Regions from separate parts of the Streptomyces sp. NBC_01508 genome, predicted to be linked through region 1. Evidence: riboswitches for the same ligand, from Rfam matches in the RefSeq annotation. Region 1 holds a riboswitch; each other region holds the start of a gene.
What was found. A riboswitch is a leader RNA that binds a small molecule or an ion and turns the genes downstream of it on or off. The one in region 1 is predicted to bind cyclic di-AMP.
Positions count from the first base shown of each region.

Region 2: linked by a shared signal. The riboswitch ahead of OG700_RS24825 (transglycosylase family protein) and the one ahead of OG700_RS04360 (peptidoglycan DD-metalloendopeptidase family protein) in region 1 are both predicted to bind cyclic di-AMP.
Region 3: linked by a shared signal. The riboswitch ahead of OG700_RS14200 (NlpC/P60 family protein) and the one ahead of OG700_RS04360 (peptidoglycan DD-metalloendopeptidase family protein) in region 1 are both predicted to bind cyclic di-AMP.
Region 4: linked by a shared signal. The riboswitch ahead of OG700_RS07020 (transglycosylase SLT domain-containing protein) and the one ahead of OG700_RS04360 (peptidoglycan DD-metalloendopeptidase family protein) in region 1 are both predicted to bind cyclic di-AMP.

Region 1 covers NZ_CP109419.1:940,621-945,255, forward strand. The annotation lists gene OG700_RS04350 (STM4011 family radical SAM protein) at 1-127, shown strand, start outside; gene OG700_RS04355 (SGNH/GDSL hydrolase family protein) at 121-948, opposite strand; gene OG700_RS04360 (peptidoglycan DD-metalloendopeptidase family protein) at 1,126-2,079, opposite strand; cyclic di-AMP (ydaO/yuaA leader) riboswitch at 2,083-2,241, opposite strand; gene OG700_RS04365 (tyrosine-protein phosphatase) at 2,654-3,457, shown strand; gene OG700_RS04370 (DUF6126 family protein) at 4,003-4,224, opposite strand; gene OG700_RS04375 (helix-turn-helix domain-containing protein) at 4,272-4,635, opposite strand, start outside.
Region 2 covers NZ_CP109419.1:5,312,812-5,317,446, forward strand. The annotation lists gene OG700_RS24815 (cytochrome P450) at 1-614, shown strand, start outside; gene OG700_RS24820 (transglycosylase family protein) at 829-1,758, shown strand; cyclic di-AMP (ydaO/yuaA leader) riboswitch at 2,016-2,192, shown strand; gene OG700_RS24825 (transglycosylase family protein) at 2,196-2,900, shown strand; gene eno (phosphopyruvate hydratase) at 3,260-4,546, shown strand.
Region 3 covers NZ_CP109419.1:3,120,129-3,124,763, reverse strand. The annotation lists gene OG700_RS14210 (NlpC/P60 family protein) at 1-289, opposite strand, end outside; gene OG700_RS14205 (hypothetical protein) at 541-1,650, opposite strand; gene OG700_RS14200 (NlpC/P60 family protein) at 1,788-2,954, opposite strand; cyclic di-AMP (ydaO/yuaA leader) riboswitch at 2,953-3,114, opposite strand; gene OG700_RS14195 (ATP-dependent DNA helicase) at 3,307-4,635, shown strand, end outside.
Region 4 covers NZ_CP109419.1:1,552,220-1,556,854, forward strand. The annotation lists gene OG700_RS07015 (hypothetical protein) at 41-346, opposite strand; gene OG700_RS07020 (transglycosylase SLT domain-containing protein) at 761-1,504, opposite strand; cyclic di-AMP (ydaO/yuaA leader) riboswitch at 1,509-1,670, opposite strand; partial or broken gene OG700_RS07025 (hypothetical protein) at 2,061-3,023, opposite strand; gene OG700_RS07030 (galactose oxidase-like domain-containing protein) at 3,289-4,635, shown strand, end outside.

The DNA.
Region 1 (4,635 bases):
CGCGGCCTGCGACTGCCACATCGGCTATGTCCACCTTGAGACGCTGCCGCTGTACGACGTCTTCGCGGGCGGCGTCCTGGAACGGATACCGGCCGTCGCCGGCGATTCGGTGACGGGTCATCAGTGACGTGTCAGCGGCAGCAGATCCGGGCGTTTGGCGACCGTGTGGTCGCCCGAGGATTCGCCGCGCAGGCGGCGGCCAATCCAGGGGACCAGGTATTCGCGCGCCCACTGCATGTCGTCGCGGCGCACCTCCAGTGTGCCGCGTGGCGGCAGAGGTGGCCACGGCTGGTCCGGGTCGGCGGGGACGTCGAGGCCGAGGACCTGGGCGGCGCGCAGGGCCACGCGGGTGTGGCCCTCGGGTGACAGGTGCAGGCGGTCGCCGTTCCAGGCGCGTCTGTCCTGGACGGATCTGAGCGACCACAGGTCCAGGACCGGGCAGTCGTAGCGGTCGGCGATGGAGCGGACGTGCGCGCTGAACGTGGCTATCTTGCCGCGCAGATGGCGCAGCACCGGCACGCCGCGGGTGTCGAACCCGGTGGGGACCATGACGGTGCCGACCGCGCTCGTCAGGTCGGCCAGCGCCCGTTCGAAGCGTTCGGCGACGTCGTCGGGGTCGCTGCCGGGCCGGATGATGTCGTTGCCGCCGGCGCAGAACGTGACCAGATCCGGGGCGAGTTCCTTGGCGCGCGGGATCTGCTCGGCCACGATCTGGTCGAGCAGCCGTCCCCGTACGGCGAGATTGGCGTACCGGAACGACCCGTGGTCGGGGTCGTCGACGGCCGCCCCGTCCGGTGTCCGGTCGGCGAGCAGCACGGCGAGCCGGTCCGCCCAGCCGACATGCATTCCGCCGGGCCCGGGATCGCCGACGCCTTCGGTGAAGCTGTCACCGATGGCGGCGTACGACCCGAAGGCGTTTCTGCTTCCTGTTCTCGAATCGTCAGCCACAACAGAGCATCTTTCACCCGTGTATGTGACCTACGCGACCGTAAGAAGGGGTTGACGCCGGTGAGAAACACCACCGGTAAAAATTCGTTCAAGCCGGAATAAGGGAATGGCCGTTGGCCGGCACGCGGGGTGCCGGCCAACGGCCATTTTCTCAGCTTCTCGGTGCGGTCGAACGGCTCAGATGGAGACGCCGTGCCCGCGCAGGTACGCCAGCGGGTCGACGTCCGAGCCGTAGCTGGGGCCGGTGCGGATCTCGAAGTGCAGGTGCGGGCCGGTGGAATTGCCGGTGGAACCGGAGAGGCCGATCCGGTCGCCGCCGCCGACGCTCTGGCCCGGCGAGACGGCGAGCGAGGAGAGGTGGGCGTACTGCGAGTACTGGCCGTCGTCGTGCTTGATGACGACCTCGTTGCCGTACGACCCGGCCCAGCCGGCCGAGACGACGGTGCCGGGGCCGACCGCCTTGACGGTGGTGCCCGACGCGGCCGAGAAGTCCACGCCGGTGTGGTAACCGCTGGACCAGCTGCCGCCGGCCGCGCGGTAGGCGGTGGAGGTGCCGCCGTCGACGGGCGCCGTGTAGCCGGTGCCGCTGCTCTGCGCCGCGGGCTGGTTCGCCGTGGTGTCGGCCTTCGGGGCGGGCTCGGCCGGAGCGGGCTTCGCGGGGGCCGGCTTCGCGGGGGCGGTCTTCTTCTTCGGGGTGGCCTCGGCCTTGCCCGCGGAGGACGCCGACTCGCCCTTGGCGCCGATGGTGAGCTTCAGGCCCGGGTGGATCAGCGACGGGTCGTCGCCGACGACCTCGCGGTTGTCCTCGTACAGCTTCTCCCAGCCGCCGCTGACCTTCTGGGTCTCGGCGATCTTGGCGAGGTAGTCGCCCGCGCTGACCGAGTACGTCTTGACGGTCTTGGCGGTGGCGGCCTGCTGGGCCGTCTGCGGCGCGGGGGCGGCGGGGGCGGTGTGCGCGACGGACACGGCGCGCTCCGGCGCCACGGACGGGACGGCGCTCCGCTCGGCGGCGTGGGCGCCCGTGGCACCGATGAGCGGTATCGCGATGGCGGCGCCACCCGTTCCGGCGGCGACGATTCCGCGCGTGATCGGGTTGGTCCTCGGACGACGGTGCTTACCCTTTGCGGGCATGTCGAATTTCCTCTCCGGCGCCTACGAGGTGAGCTGTCGGGTTCGGGCTGGAGATGCCCGGCCGCGCCGTGACGCGACTTCACCCCAAGCCGTCCGGATGTCCGGCCGGCGTACTACCTGGGTCCCCCGCTCCTGCCACACGTGGATGAGTGCTGGGTGGATGCGGATTCCGAACGGCGGCAGGATTCGGCGATCCGCTCGGATTGCGGTGACCGTAAGCCGGGTGGGCCGACCCGTACAAGCCGTCGTTTTCCGCCGGCAATCCGCCCTCGAATATCGCTCGGCCCGCGCGGTCACCCTGCGTGGATACGGATCTTCGAATTCCGTGCGCAGCCCCAATTCACCTCCCGGGTCCCGCCACACACCGTCACGGATATGATCTGGCTCACCAACGGTGGCCGATCTGCCCCCATATCCCCTCCTAAAAGGGCACGTGATGCGTAATCGCGCATTACGGACAGAAGCCTTATTCGCGAAGTGAATTCAGCGGGAACCGATGTCGTAAGGTCGGACCGCGACAGCGTCGGCGACGAGCGCCGACCGCAGACGCGGAGGAGCTCACGTGACGCACGAGGTGCCGCAGCAGGTCCCGCCGACCGAGCCCGAACTGGCCGGTGTACGCAACTTCCGCGACGTGGGCGGCCTGCCGACCGTCGACGGACGGCGCGTACGGTACGGCCGGCTCTTCCGCAGCGGCCATCTCGCGCACGCCACGGCCGAGGACACGGCCTTCCTCACGTCGCTGGGGCTGCACACGATCTTCGACTTCCGCAACGCGGCCGACCAGAAGCTCGACGGCCTGGACGTCGAACTGGCCGGCGTACGCCATGTGAACATTCCGCTCACCGACCCGGCCGACGGGACCGAGTTCTGGAAGATGGTCCGCGACGGCGATCTCGACCAGCTGCGGTCGATCCTCGACGACGGCAAGGGCGTGGCCCGGATGTCCGCCTCGTACCGCTCCATCGTGCTGGACCGCACCGCCGAGCACCGGCGCGTGCTGCACGCCCTGGCCGAGGAGAGCCTGCCCGCGCTGATGCACTGCGCGGCGGGCAAGGACAGGGCGGGGCTCTCCATTGCGGTGTCGCTGCTCGCCGTGGGCGTGGAGCGGGACGCGATCGAGGCGGACTATCTGAAGTCGAACGATCCGCACCGCCGCTACCAGGTACGCCGCAGCGACCCGACGCCCGGCGGGACTTCACCGGAGGTGATGGAGCTGCTGGCCCCGCTCTTCGACGCGCGTGCCGTGTATCTCGAAACGGCCTTCACGACGATGGAGGAGACGTGGGGCAGCGTCGACCGCTATCTCACGGACGGTCTGGGGCTGACGGACGAGACACGCGAGCGGCTGCGGGGCCGTCTCGTCGACGAGGGCTGACACCCGTACCCGCCCATCCTGCGACAGGGGACACAATGCGCGGCCCAGCGCTGTGACCGGAAGGATTCACCGGGTCCGCCCGGTGGGCCGGTTCGTCCTCGATCGCCGGACGGCTGCATGTGCAGCCCGTCCGGCGATCGAGGACAGGCGCGGCCCAAGAGCCGCGCAACCCGGTCAACGCTCCCGGCCACAGCCCTAGGCTCTGCCCGGCGGATCTTCGGGGCCCGGGTCGCCTGGCACGGCGCCTCGCTTCGTTGACAGCGTTTTCGAAGGCATCCGAGTACGTCCAGTACGAGCACGATCCTCCGCCTTGCGACGCACCGAACCGGACGCCCCGGGCCGATCCCCGAAGATCCGCCGGACAGGACCTAGGGCGTGTTGCGAAAGTAGCGCCGTCCGCCCGAAGGGCGGGGCCGACGGCGTCTGGTGCGTGCGATCGCAAGGCGGAGGATCATTCTCGTACTGGACGTACTTGGATGATTCCGACAACGCGGCGAGTGCGCGTGCCAGGCGTCGTCGGCCAGGCGGGACTTTCGCAACAGGCCCTAGCCGCCCTTCGCACCCGCCTCGAAGAGCAGGTACAGGAAGCCGGCCAGGACATGCCCGGCGACGAGGTACGCGAAGAGCCGGATGGCGAGCCCGCGCGGGAAGTTGCTCTCCTCGTCCATGACGGGCTCGGCGCGGGCGGGGACCTCGGGGGACGGCTCGGGCGACGGCTCAAGGGACGGCTCACGCTCGGCGGCGGCGTCCACAGGGTTGTCAGACACGGTGATGGCCTCTCTGGTCCGGTCGAAGCTGACGGGCTGACGGCGAGTCACCGGCGGTGGCTCCCGCCCGGCAGGCACAGCTCGACGGTCGGGCTGGTCAGCAGGGTGTGCACGAACAGCAGCTCGGCGCCGCCGGGGTCGGCCGCCGCGAGGCGGTGCGGTGTCATCGAGTCGAAGTGGGCGCTGTCCCCCCGGTCGAGCACATGGACGGCGTCCCCGAGGCCCAGCCGCAGCCGCCCTTCCAGGACGTGGATCCACTCCTCCCCCGGGTGGACGCGGACGAGGTCGCCCTGCGCCCCGTAGGGCACCGTCACCCGCAGCGGCTGCATCGCGCGGCCGGCGGAGCTGCCCGCCTGGCGGTAGGTCCAGCCGTCGGCCTCGACCGGTTCCGCCCGCGCGGCGCGGATGACC
Region 2 (4,635 bases), 4.4 Mb from region 1:
ACGACCTGATCTCCGGTCTGATCCGGGCGAGCGACGACGGCGAGCACCTCACCGAGAACGAGGCCGCCGCGATGGCGTTCATCCTGCTCTTCGCGGGGTTCGAGACGACCGTGAATCTGGTGGGCAACGGGGTTTACGCCTTGCTCCGGCACCCCGATCAGCGGCAGCGGCTTCAGCGCTCGCTCGCCGCCGGCGAGACCGGGCTGCTCGCGACCGGGATCGAGGAACTGCTGCGCTACGACGGTCCGGTGGAGCTGGCCACCTGGCGCTACGCCACCGAGGCCGTCGAACTCGGCGGCCGGCGCGTCGCGGTGGGCGACCCCGTTCTCGTCGTACTGGCCGCCGCCGACCGCGACCCGGAACGGTTCGCCGATCCGGACCGGCTCGACCTGTCGCGCAGTGACAACAAACACCTCGGATACGGCCACGGCATCCACTACTGCCTCGGCGCGCCGCTCGCCCGGCTGGAGGGGCAGGCCGCGCTCGGCACCCTTCTGACTCGGCTGCCCGACTTGCGACTTGCGGTCGATCCATCCGATTTGCGGTGGCGTGGCGGGCTCATCATGCGTGGACTGCGCACGCTGCCGGTGCAGTTCACAGCGGTGCGTGACTGACGGATCGTCAAGACTGTGACTTTCACGTGATCTGCGCTGCATCGACTTGTGACAGACGTTCGAGTACCGCTACGTTCACGACCGTCTCAGCCGTCACATCTTCAGGATTCAGGTTTCAGGCTCCAGCAGTCTCACGGAAGGCAACCGCATGCGCTCCGGGAACGGCCGGCACCGTCGGCCCCGTCAAGCCCCCGCCATTGTCGTCGCGGCAGGGGTGACAGGCTCGGCGATCGCCATCCCGCTGCTCGGCGCGACCAGCGCCAGTGCGGCAGACGCCGCCACCTGGGACCGGGTGGCCGACTGCGAGAGCGGCGGCATGTGGAGCGCCGACCTCGGTAACGGGTTCTACGGCGGACTCCAGATCTCCCAGGAGACCTGGAGCGACTTCGGCGGTACGGCGTACGCACCCACCGCCGACCAGGCCAGCCGCAGCCAGCAGATAGCCGTGGCGGAGAAGATCCTCGCCGCGCAGGGGCCGACCGCGTGGCCGACCTGCGCGCTGATCACGGGCCTCACAGCGGACGCCGGTACGGCTCCGGACGCCGGGGCCGCCGGTGATGCCACCCAGAAGCCCGAGACGCCCCCGGAGCCCGAGCCGACCGAGACGGCCGTCCTGCCCCCCGCTCCCGAGTCGGCGCCCCCCTCCGGTCAGTTCGGCCGGGACTCCGCCGCCGAGACGCCCAGCACGGAGCCCAGCACCGAGCCGGGCGCGGAATCCGGTACGGAGCCCAGTACCGGCCAGGGCAAGCACCGCGGCGACGCGGCGCCCGAGCCCGGCAAGTCCGCCGAGGCCGAGGCCGAGGCCGGCGCGGGTACCGGTAGCGGCGCCGACAGCCCCGACAGCCCCGACAGCCCCGACAGCTCGACCGAGGCGGGCAAGTCCGGCAAGGCGGACGAAGAGCGAGAAAGCGGTCGTCATGCCTCACGGGGTGACGGTTCCGCACGCGACGGCGACGCCGCGGACGCCGCCGACGACGACTCGTACACCGTCCGCTCCGGCGACAACCTGTGGGCCATCGCCGGCGAGCAGAAGGTGGAGGGTGGCTGGCCCGCGCTCTACGAGGCGAACCGCGAGGCCGTGGGCTCGGACGCCGACCTCATCCTGCCGGGCCAGAACCTCGATCTGACCGTAAATCAGGGGTAGTTAAGCGGTCTATGTCCGTATCTGGGCAAGTGAGACAAGCGTCTCTTCGCCTCAACTGGTGCGGGTCGCCCGGCGGCTCGCACCGTCTCCGCCCCGACCTGCGTAAACAGAGGTTTCCTCACGGCAAGATGGGCGAATCATCCCGGATGTTCCTTCTTTGAACATCCGGGATGTCTGTGTTTACGGTCTGAACCGCTCGCACCGCGGGCACCGTCGACCGTCACGCCGAATCCTGCCGTCGGTCGGGGGGAGTAGTCGTCGCGCAAGCGCCGAAGGCAGGAGCGGGGGACCCACAGGTAAGCGCCGGTCACAACGGCCGGCTCGGGGTGCAGCCGTGCGCAGGGGGACGTGAAGACGTTCCCTGGTCGCACGGCCGGGCAACTCACTTGGCCCGAACCCGACAGCTCACCTCGTAGGCGTCGGTGAGGAGATTTCGCATGCTGTTTTCCAGCAAGTCCGGCAAGGCCAAGCACCGCCGTCCGTCCAAGGCCGTCCGTTACGCCACGCTCGCCGGCATCACCGGTGCCGCTGTCGCGGCCCCGCTGATCGGCGCCACCTCCGCCTCCGCGGCCACCACCTCCGAGTGGGACACCGTCGCCCAGTGCGAGTCCGGCGGCAACTGGTCGATCAACACCGGCAACGGCTACTACGGCGGTCTCCAGTTCTCCGCCTCCACCTGGGCCGCCTTCGGTGGCAGCGCCTTCGCGTCCACCGCCGACCAGGCCTCGAAGTCCCAGCAGATACAGATCGCCGAGAAGGTCCTGGCGGGCCAGGGCAAGGGTGCCTGGCCGAGCTGTGGCGTCGGCCTGTCCAACGCCGCGAACGACGCCGGCTCGGACGACTCCGCCCAGCAGCAGGCCCCGCAGCAGCAGGCCCCGGCTCCGAAGGCCGCCCCCGAGGCGGCCCCGAAGCAGGAGTCCGCGCCGCGCGCCGAGCGGGAGCAGCCCGCTTCGCGCAGTGAGACGCGTGGTCCGGTCGAGAAGGGCGACGGCGAGTACAAGGTCAAGGGCGGCGACACGCTCTCCAAGATCGCCGAGGCCGAGAAGGTCGAAGGCGGCTGGGAGAAGCTCTTCGAGCTGAACAAGGACATCGTCGAGGACGCCGACGAGATCTTCCCGGGCCAGCAGCTCCACCTGAGCTGAGCCTCCCCGAACCCCGGACCCGGACCCGGACCCGGCTCCCACCCGAGCCGTGAGTCCTGACCTGAGTCCTGACCCTGAGCCCCGGCCCGGCGCGCCTTACTCCCCCCGGACGCGCCGGACCGGGGCCAGGGCCGGACCGGGTCAGGGCCGGGGCCTGTCCGCCGCCCAGGCCCGGAGGCGCCGCCCAGGCCCGGAGCGCGACCGCCGCACCAGTCTCAGGACATTCGTGGCGCACCCCGCATTCCGGACTCTTTTCGTCCCAGCGGGCGGGCATCGGCCGACCGGCACCCGGGAGCCGGTTAGGCTCATGCCGCAGGGCCAATGAGGCCCCGCACCAACGCGTCACATCCCAGAAGGAGATGCTCGTGCCGTCCATCGACGTCGTCGTAGCCCGGGAAATCCTTGACTCCCGAGGCAACCCAACGGTCGAGGTCGAGGTCGGCCTCGACGACGGCAGCACCGGCCGTGCTGCTGTTCCCTCCGGTGCGTCCACCGGCGCGTTCGAGGCCCTCGAACTCCGCGACGGTGACCAGAACCGCTACCAGGGCAAGGGTGTCGAGAAGGCCGTCCTCGCCGTCATCGAGCAGATCGGCCCGGAGCTCGTCGGCTACGACGCCACCGAGCAGCGCCTGATCGACCAGGCCATGTTCGACCTGGACGCCACGCCCGACAAGTCCTCGCTCGGCGCCAACGCCATCCTCGGTGTCTCGCTGGCCGTCGCCCACGCCGCCTCCGAGGCGTCCGACCTGCCGCTCTTCCGCTACCTCGGCGGCCCGAACGCGCACCTGCTGCCCGTTCCGATGATGAACATCCTCAACGGCGGGTCGCACGCCGACTCCAACGTGGACATCCAGGAGTTCATGATCGCGCCGATCGGCGCCGAGTCGTTCTCCGAGGCCCTGCGCTGGGGTGCCGAGGTCTACCACACGCTGAAGAAGGTCCTGAAGGAGAAGGGGCTCTCCACCGGCCTCGGCGACGAGGGCGGCTTCGCGCCGAACCTGGAGTCCAACCGCGCCGCGCTCGACCTGATCCTCGTGGCCATCAAGGAAGCCGGCTACGCCCCGGGCAAGGACATCGCGCTCGCGCTCGACGTGGCGGCCTCCGAGTTCTACAAGGACGGCTCGTACGAGTTCGAGGGCAAGTCCCGCTCGGCCGCCGAGATGACCGAGTACTACGAGGAGCTTGTCGCCTCGTACCCGCTGGTCTCCATCGAGGACCCGCTCTTCGAGGACGACTGGGCCGGCTGGAAGGTCCTCACCGACAAGCTGGGCGGCAAGGTCCAGATCGTCGGCGACGACCTCTTCGTCACCAACCCCGAGCGCCTCGCCCGTGGCATCGAGGAGGGCTCGGCCAACGCCCTGCTCGTCAAGGTCAACCAGATCGGTTCGCTGACCGAGACCCTGGACGCCGTCGAGCTGGCGCAGCGCAGCGGCTTCAAGTGCATGATGTCGCACCGCTCCGGCGAGACCGAGGACGTCACGATCGCCGACCTGGCCGTCGCCACCAACTGCGGCCAGATCAAGACCGGCGCCCCGGCCCGCTCCGAGCGCGTCGCCAAGTACAACCAGCTGCTGCGTATCGAGGAGATCCTGGACGACGCGGCCGTGTACGCGGGCCGCAGCGCGTTCCCCCGCTTCAAGGACTGACCCGCTCTTCAAGGACTGACCAACAGCGCCCGTCCTACGGCCGTCCCCGGCCACGGTCCCGTACCGTGTCCGGGGACGTACGCGCGTAC
Region 3 (4,635 bases), 2.2 Mb from region 1:
GCTCCGTGCGCCGGGTGGCCTCGTCGCGCAGTTTGTCCAGCGAGGCGCGCGCCCGGTCAGCCTTCTCCTTCGCGCCGTTGTACTTCTCGGTGGCGGCCTCCGCCTCGTGGTAGAGCTTGTCGACCTCCGTCTTCACCTGCGCCGGGGTGAGCCGCGGTTCGGCGTGCGCGGGGCCTTCCAGCCCGGTGGCCGTCGCGGCCCCGGCGAGCGCGAGAGTCGCCGCCGTACGGCCGTACGGGCCGCTGAACGGCCGGTGCTTGGATCGTCGGGGTCGGCGGTGCGCTGCCACGGGGGCGTCCACATCCTTCGTTCCACGTGGGCCCGGATGGCCCGTACGGGAAAGGACGGTAGGCGCGCGGGTCACGGACGTGCGCCGTCATGGCCGCTATTGCCCGCAGGTGGAAGATCACCGGCGGATTGTGGTCGCTTCTCTTACCTGCGTCGGGTCACTTCCCGGCAGGACATGACCGTTCCGACGACACCGACCGCGCACCGGCCGCGCACCGGCCGCGCACCGGCCTCGGCGGTGGTCAGGTCCGCCTACGACCGCGTCGCCGTCCCGCATCCCCCGTCCACGCTCCCCGTCCGCTCGGTCACCGGCCCGCTGCGGTCGTAGGGATCCACCGCGGCACCGCCATCGGTGGCCCGCCGCTCGGTGCCGTACTCGGGGACGAGGTATCCGGTGGGGGCGTCGCAGCCGCCGTTGGTCATGTGGGCCTTGTACGAAACGAGGGAGAAGGTCCCCCGCTCGGTGATCACCTTCGCGGGATCGTCCCAGTTCAGCACCGTCTCGCGGCGCACGATCGTGCGCGCGACCTCGTCGTCGCCGCCGCTGTCCGCCGCCGCCCGTGTGACCGGGTAGACGTACGTGACGTCGGCGGTCACCTGAAGGGCGCCGCGCTCGCCCTCCCGGTAGCTGATCCGGCCCCGCGTCTTGACAACGTCCCCGACGACACGGGTGTGCTCCTTGTCGAACCGGCTGAAGAGCAACAGCGGGTCGTTCTCCTCGCTCGGCGCGCGGAACGAGGTCGCCAGATAGTCCTGGACGTCCTTCTGATGCGGATTGATCAGCGCGATCGCCTCCGCCGGCCGCGCGCCCCGCAGCACCGCCGGATCCAGACCGGACGCGGCGAGGAAGTCACGGCTCCGGTCGAGCGCGTCCTTCACCTGCGCCTCGCTCATCCACCCCGTCGCCCTGGCGGCGGGCAGCGTGATCCCGGCCGTCCCGCTGTCCCAGCGCGCCGCGGGCGACCCCCTGAACGGTTCGTCGAGCGTGGGCAGCCCGGCCGGTTCCATGGGCGGTGCCTGGTCCGGGCGCTCCGACTCCGCGGCGAGCGGCCCTCCGGCCCCGCCGTCATCGCCGAACCACCCGGTGACCCGCCCCGGATCCAGCGCCACGGCCAGCAGCGCGACCGAGGCCAGCAGCCCGACGACGTACCAGCCCTTCAGCCGCCTCGGCCGCCGGGCCGGCCGGTGCGTGCGCCACCCCTCCGGGGGCGCGGGCTCCTCCCGCAGCCGCCGTGTCACCATCCGGGCCCGTGCCGAGGGCTCCTTGGGCGCGTCGGGCACGCCGTCCGCCGACTCCCGCAGGAATCGCTCCCACTCCTCGTCGGACGTGGACGAACCGCCCTGATCCCCACCCGCGTTCATGCCGGACTCCTTCTGTCACCACCACGGTGTCGGTACCACCGCGACGGCCCCTCCCCAGGGACATCTGTCGCATGATCGCATAGGGGGTCGAAGGGAGCCCCGAGGAGCAGCCGGCCCGGAAACAGGGGCCAACGGGCTCAGGCCGGGCGCACGCTGCCGTAGATCGGCATGTAGTAGATCGACTCCTCACGGACGTTCGCGCCCGGCTTCGGCGCGTGGATCATCTTGCCGTCGCCCTGGTAGATGCCGACATGGCTGATGTCGTCGTAGAAGAACACCAGGTCGCCGGGGAGCAGATCCGCCGTGGCGACGCGCTTGCCGACCTTGACCTGGTCCCAGGTCGTACGCGGCAGCTGGACACCCGCCTCCTTCCAGGCGGCGGCCGTCAGCCCCGAGCAGTCGTACGAACTGGGGCCGGTGGCGCCCCACACGTACGGCTTGCCGATCTGCGCGCGGGCGAACGCGAGCACTTTCTCGGCCTTGGCCGCGTACGTACCGTCCGTGTCCCCCGTGCCCGTGCCCGTGTCGGTGCCGCCGCCGGCGGCGGGCGGCTGTTCCTCCTGCCGCGCCTCCTCCTGGCGCTTGCGCTCCGCCGCCTCCTCCTTGGCCTTCGCCTCGGCCTTGCGGCGCGCCTCCTGCTCCTTCTTGCGCTCCAGCTCGGCGAGGACCGCCTTCTCCTCGGCCGTCAGCTCCGACAGCAGCGACCGCGCCGCCGCGAGCTTGTTCTGGACCCTCTGCTTGCCGACCTTGAGCGACGCCTGCGACTCAGTCAGCGTCTCCAGGCTCTTGGTCGCCTTGGCGCGCTGCTTGGCCGCGGACCGCTGCTCCTTCTGGAAGTCCTCGACGGCCCCCTGCTGGCGGTCCGTCAGCCGGTCCATCAGCTGGGTCTGCTCGAAGTACGACTGAGGGCTGTCGGCGAACATCAGGGCGGCCGTGGGACCGACCGCGCCCGCGCGGTACTGCGCCGCCGCATACGTACCGAGGGCGCGCCGCGCCCCGTTCACCTTGTCGGCGCTCTTGGCGACGTCGTCCAGCACTCGCTCGACCGACTTGCGCTGCGTGTCGGTCGCTTCCTTCGCCTTGTTGTACTGCTGCGTCGCCGTCCCGGCCTGCCGGTACAGGTCGTCGACCTTCTTCTGCACCTCTTCCACCGAGGGCTTCGGCTCGGCCGGCGCGGCGGTGGCGCTCTGCGTCGACAGCAGCGTGACCGAGGCGAGCGCGGCCGTCGTGAAGCCGACGGCCGGTGTGTTCCCGCGCAGTGCGGTGCGCGTGCGCGATTTGCGATGCGACGCCAAGGTCGACATCTCCTTCCGTGGACCGCCTACCGGGTTAGCTGTCGGGTTCGGGCGGAACGGAAGGCTGCCCTACGGGCCGGGAATTACGGCCCGATTCACCCCGGTCGAACATGGTGGGTCCCCGGTTCCGGGCTGCTGTGCGCAGGCCCGGATTCGGCGCAGGCCGCCCGCTCGGCGCTGATCGCCGACGGAGTACGGACCGCCTCGGCGAGCACGCTAGCCAACCTGTGGTGCCGCTGTGAAGGTCGATGGCCGATATGCCCGATACATTTTCGTGACCTTTCGCGTAAACGTTCCTGGGCGGCCCCGCGAGGCCATGTGGCGGCGGGCTGTCAGTGCGGCACCCTAGACTCGGGAAGCGATGAGCAGCCTCTTTGACGACAGCTTCCTGGCGGACCTCCAGCCCTCGGCCGATGAGCCTCCGCCGCCGCCCGAGGACACCGCGCCGGAGCAGGTGCCCGACGATCTCTTCGGAGGGAAGTTCGACGTGCCCCCGCCCAGGGATCCGTACCACCGCGACGGCGCCCCGCGCACCGTCGTGGACCCGGCGGCGCTGCTCGAAGGGCTGAACGACGAGCAGCGCGCCGCCGTCGTGCACACCGGATCGCCGCTGCTCATCGTGGCCGGAGCGGGCTCGGGCAAGACCCGGGTGCTGACCCACCGGATCGCGTATCTGCTGGGCACCCGCAGTGTGCATCCGGGCGAAATACTGGCGATCACGTTCACCAACAAGGCCGCGGGCGAGATGAAGGAGCGCGTCGAGCAGCTCGTCGGACCGCGCGCCAACGCCATGTGGGTGATGACGTTCCACAGCGCCTGCGTGCGGATCCTGCGCCGCGAGTCGAAGCGGCTCGGCTTCACGTCGTCGTTCTCGATCTACGACGCGGCCGACTCCAAGCGCCTCATGGCCCTGGTCTGCCGCGATCTGGACCTGGACCCCAAGCGCCACCCCCCGAAGGCGTTCAGCGCCAAGATCTCGAATCTGAAGAACGAGCTGATCGACGAGGAGACGTTCGCCGGTCAGGCCACGGACCCCTTCGAGAAGACGCTGGCCGAGGCGTATCGGATGTATCAGGCGCGGCTGCGCGAGGCCAACGCCCTGGACTTCGACGACATCATCATGACGACGGTCCATCTGCTCCAGGCGTTCGGGGACGTCGCCGAGCACTACCGCCGCCGGTTCCGCCACGTCCTGGTGGACGAGTACCAGGACACCAACCACGCGCAGTACACCCTGGTGCGCGAGCTGGTCGGCCCCTCGGGCGAGGGACACGACCCGGCCGAGCTGTGCGTCGTCGGTGACGCCGACCAGTCCATCTACGCGTTCCGGGGCGCCACGATCCGCAACATCCTTCAGTTCGAGGAGGACTATCCGGACGCCAAGACGATCCTGCTGGAGCAGAACTACCGCTCCACGCAGACGATCCTCAGCGCGGCCAACGCGGTCATCGAGCGCAACGAGAGCCGGCGGCCCAAGAATCTCTGGACGAACGCGGGCGCGGGCGCCCGGATCACCGGGTACGTGGCGGACACCGAGCACGACGAGGCGCAGTTCGTCGCCGACGAGATCGACCGCATGACGGACGCGTCGGAGGCCAAGGCGGGCGACGTCGCGGTCTTCTACCGGACGAACGCGCAGTCGCGTGTCTTCGAGGAGATCTTCATCCGCGTCGGCCTGCCCTACAAGGTC
Region 4 (4,635 bases), 610 kb from region 1:
GGGACTGTGGCTGCGGCGGTGGCTGCGGCCAGGACTGCGGCTAGGTCAGTACCGTCTTGACGGACTTGACCGCGTCACGGATGGCCTTGTCCGTTTCCTCGTAGTTGCCGTTGGCCTTGTTCAGTCCATCGGCCAGGGTCGCCGCACAGTCGGCGAGGAACCCGGATCCCGACTCCCACGTCGCACAGAAAGTCACCAGTGCCGCCGCCGCGCCATCGTCCCCGAGCGACGTCGCCTGCCCGGCCGGGTCGCTCAGGTCCACCTTCTTGACCGGTTTGAGGACTTCAAGAATGTCCTTGGCGCCCTGCTTGAGGACTCCTGGGCCTACTCCAAGATCAGCCGTCACGGCAGCTCCCCCTACGTCCAACTCTGCCTGCTCACACGCGCATCGGCGCTGATCCCGCGCACGCTACCACCAGGCCGGAGAGTGACAGCGGGTGGTGTTCTCGTCGCGGGGACCGGCCCGTGGACCCGCCGGTGCCGACCGGCGGCCGTTCGCCGACGTACCACCCGGCCGACGAGGCGCCAGGCCGACTCCCTTCGATACCGGAACCACCCCCGAATCCTCACCCATCCTCAATGAGGCCGTCACAAAACGCCTCCGCCAACCGCCTTCGGACAGCCGCCCCACGACAACTGCCCCACGACGACCGCCTTCCGGCAGTTCTCACACAGACAGCCGGCGAGGCCACGTGTGTGGCCTCGCCGGCTGTCCGAGGAGGTGCGGCCCGAGAGCCGCGCGATGTGGGGATGTCGCCGATCAGTAGGGACCGTTGACGTTGTCGATGGAGCCGTAGCGGTCGGCCGCGTAGTTGCAGGCCGCCGTGATGTTGGCGACCGGGTCGTAGCTGTCGGTCGACGTGCCGGGCACGTGGTATGCCTCGAAGGTCGGGTCGATGACCTGGAGCAGGCCCTTCGACGGTATGCCGGCCGCGGCGTTGGAGTCCCAGTTGTTGATGGCCTGCGGGTTGCCCGCGGACTCGCGCATGATGTTGCGGTGGATGCCGTCGTACGAACCGGGGATGCCGTTCTGCGCCATGACGTCCAGCGCCTCCCGGATCCAGCCGTCGAGGTCGTTGGTGTACGACTTGGCGGCCGTCTGGACGGCTTCGGTGGTCTTGGCTGCCGACGCGTCCGCGGTCGAGGCGGTCGGGGCCGCCTTGGGCTTCCCCGAGAGCTTCAGCGTGAGGCCGGGGCGGATCAGCGACGGGTCGTCGCCGATGGCGTCGCGGTTGGTCTGGTACAGCGCCTTCCAGCCGCCGCTCACGGAACGGGCGTCCGCGATCTTGGCGAGTGATTCGCCCTCCGCGACGGTGTGGGTGACCGCCTTGACGGCGTTCACGGCCGACGGTGCGGTGACGGCCTGCCGCGGGGCGGGCGCGGCGCCCGCCGTGGTGGCGGTCACCAGAGGCAGGGCGAGTGCGGCACCGCCCGTGCCGGCCGCGATGAGGCGGCGGGCGAGCGGGCTGGTACGGGAACGGCGGTGCTTACCCTCTGCGGGCATGACGAGATCCTCTCCGTCGCCTACGAGGTGAGCTGTCGGGTTCGGGCGGGAGATGCCCGGCCGCGCTGTGGGCGCGGCTTCACCCCAAGCCGGTCCGGCAAATGCCGGATCGGCGGCTTACCTGGGTCCCCCGCTCCTGCCGTACGTGAATGGGTGAGTGCGGTTTCCGGACGGCGGCAGGATTCGGCGTTCCGCCCGGAATGAGGTGAACGTAAGCGAGAACGTCCGGGCGAAACAAGTCCTGAATTCACCGCACCCTGCCATTCGACAGACCGGGCGGAGATCAATTCGAATTCCCGCCCGGCGGTACACGCCTCAACTTTCCCTTCCCGCACGGGAGGTGGGCGGAGGCGGGGAAGCCGCGACCCACCGCGCTTGTGACACACATCACGGGAGAGCGGCGCAACCGTTCAACGACAACACCACCCAGAAAGGGACAACTTGGTTGCTGGATACGCATATCACCCACACCCGAAAAGCGGACAAATAAGTATTTTCCAGCCGTCGCGAATCACGGATGACCGATAACGAATTTATGACGGCGCGCCTTCCGTACGGCTCCCCTCATCGCGAGGATGCCGGAGCCGTTGTTGGACCTGTCGATCGACACGTTGTTGATCTCGACGTCCGGTACGTTGCCGCCACCGTTCTTGAACTGGATGCCGTCGTACGTCGAGTCGGAGATCTCGGTGTCCCTGATCCTCACCCCGATGATGTCCCGGCTCGCCGGGAAAATGGTGATCGCGCCGAACTCCTGGCCCTCGTCCCAGAAAGCGCCGCCCGTACGGTGCAGGGCGTTTCCGGGGAGCAGGGTCTCGCCCGAGAAAGGCAGCGGTTCGTGGTCGGTCGCCAGCATGATTCCCGGGTAGTTGGCGGTATCGGCGATCCAATTGTTGTGGACCTTGTTTCCGCAACCGCCAACCGCCGTATATCGCGACGCCGTTGGCCGCCAGGGCAGCCGGATCGTATTGTTGGTGAACGAGTTGTCATGCGCGATGTCCACCGCCGGATCCTTGACGTATCGATTGGCCCAGACGGCGGGCGAATCGTCACCCGTGGTACGGAAGGACGAGTTGTCGACCTTTGAATTGCGGGTGCCGTTGGTGAAGTTGATGCCGTCGGCGTATGTGTTGCGGATACGCATGCCCTGCGGGATCCAGACGCACGCGATGTCGCCGTTCTGGTCGGCGGTGACCGCCGCCTGGACGGCTTTGGTGTCGTCGTTGCCGTCGTCGGGGACCGCCCCGCACTCGGTGATCGAGGTGCACTCGGCGGGCCTGGCCGCCGGGGGTGCCACCTGCGTCACGCCCGGCGCGTCCGGGATCGAGTTGCGTACGACGATCGAGTTCGATGCGTTGGTCGAGGTGAACTCCACGCACTCCCCGGTGCTGTCCAGCCGCACCGATTTACGGCCGGAGGACTCGCTGGCGAAGTTGGTGTGCCCGAAGGCGCGTACGGCGTCGGCCTTGACCAGGGTGCCCTGGTAGCGGCCGGCCTCGGCCTCGTACCCGATGTACGGGGGGGGTCGCTCCACGCTCGGCCGCGGCGCGGGGCGGCGCGGACAGGATCGGGCCGGGCGGCGGGCGCTTCACGCGCCGGGCGCTCACGCGGGGCGCGAACCCTATCAACTGGCTGTTACCTCCATAGAGCCAAAATCGCCCGTTCTCCTGGACCTTTGCTCGCGAACACCCTCAGCATGATTACTGCGAGTAGTCATTCGCTCCGGGTGCGGCGCCGCCGTGCCACGTGCTCCATCCATCCCGAAAAGGACCTGTCCGGGCCCCATGAGAATTTCCCGCTCTCGCACCAGACTGTCCAACACCCTCGCGGCGTGCGCTGTCGTCAGCGCCCTCGCCGCCTCAACTCTCGTCGGTGCCGCTCCCGTTGTCGCTCACAGCGGAGAGGACCACCACGAGCACTCCACCAGAGCGGGCGTCGACCCCGCCGGGAAGCCGGCCGCCGACCCCGGCGCGAAGGACACATCGAAGGACAAGTCCAAAGACAAGAAGGACAAGAAGGACAAGACGGAGAGCAAGCCCGAGGTCGATCCCGCCGAGGTGGCGGTGCTCGGCCGGGAGCACGCCGAGGAGCACGCCACCACCCGCCAGGGCGCCGAAGACCTCGGGACGTATCCGCAGGCGACCCGCACCGCCCGGCTGAAGATGCTCACCGACACCCAGCGGAAGATCAACGGGGAGTACAAGGCGTCGGACTTCGGCGCCTTCAAGGAGTACTTCGACTCACCCGACTTCGGCGTCCACGTCGCCCAACTGCCCACCGGCAAGGTGCTCCTGTTCTCCTTCGAGCGGATCGAGACCGATCCCACGAAGGAGACGGCCCCCACCCAGGTCGTCGGCGCCGCCAACCGGGGCCGCGCCTACCTCTGGGACCCCGCGAAGGGCACCGGCGAAAGCGCATTCAAGAAGGTCACTCCGCCCGCCGTCACGATGCCCGACAGCACGGGCGTCTCCCGCCCCGCGCCGATCTTCTGCGCCGGACACGCCTTCCTGCCGAACGGGATGCTCGGCGTCTTCGGCGGCAATCTCGGCGGCAACGGCGGCTCGGGGGCCAAGCTGTCCTTCGTCTTCGACCCGTGGAGCGAGACCTGGGCGATGAACGAGGACATGTCCGTCGGCCGCTGGTATCCCAGCGTCGTCACCGGCGCCAACGGCCGGATGCTGATCATGTCCGGCCAGTCCGAGCTGGGTTGGGGCACGCCCACCCCGATCGTGGAGCGCTTCCCCGCGCTGAGCGACCCGGTGCCGTACCGCAAGACCGACCTCCCCCGGTTCCAGAGCGTCGACCGCTTCCGCGCGGACGCGCCGTACAAGCTCGACTACCCCCACCTGTTCAGCCTGCGGGACGGGAAGATCTACGGGCTCGGCCGCAGCCACGACCAGCAGTGGCTCTTCGACCCGGTCAAGGAGACCCGGAGCGACCTGGCGCCGCGGCCGGGCGCCGTCGACCGCAGTTACGGCTCCGCGGTCCCGCTCCCCGGCGGCTTCCGCGGCCCGGACTCCGTCCTGGTCCTCGGCGGCGACCGTACGGACCCGAACACCTACCAGCTCGCCGCGGGCAAGTGGAAGGCCAAGGAGGCGCGGGCCTTCGGCCGTACGCAGGACAACACGCTG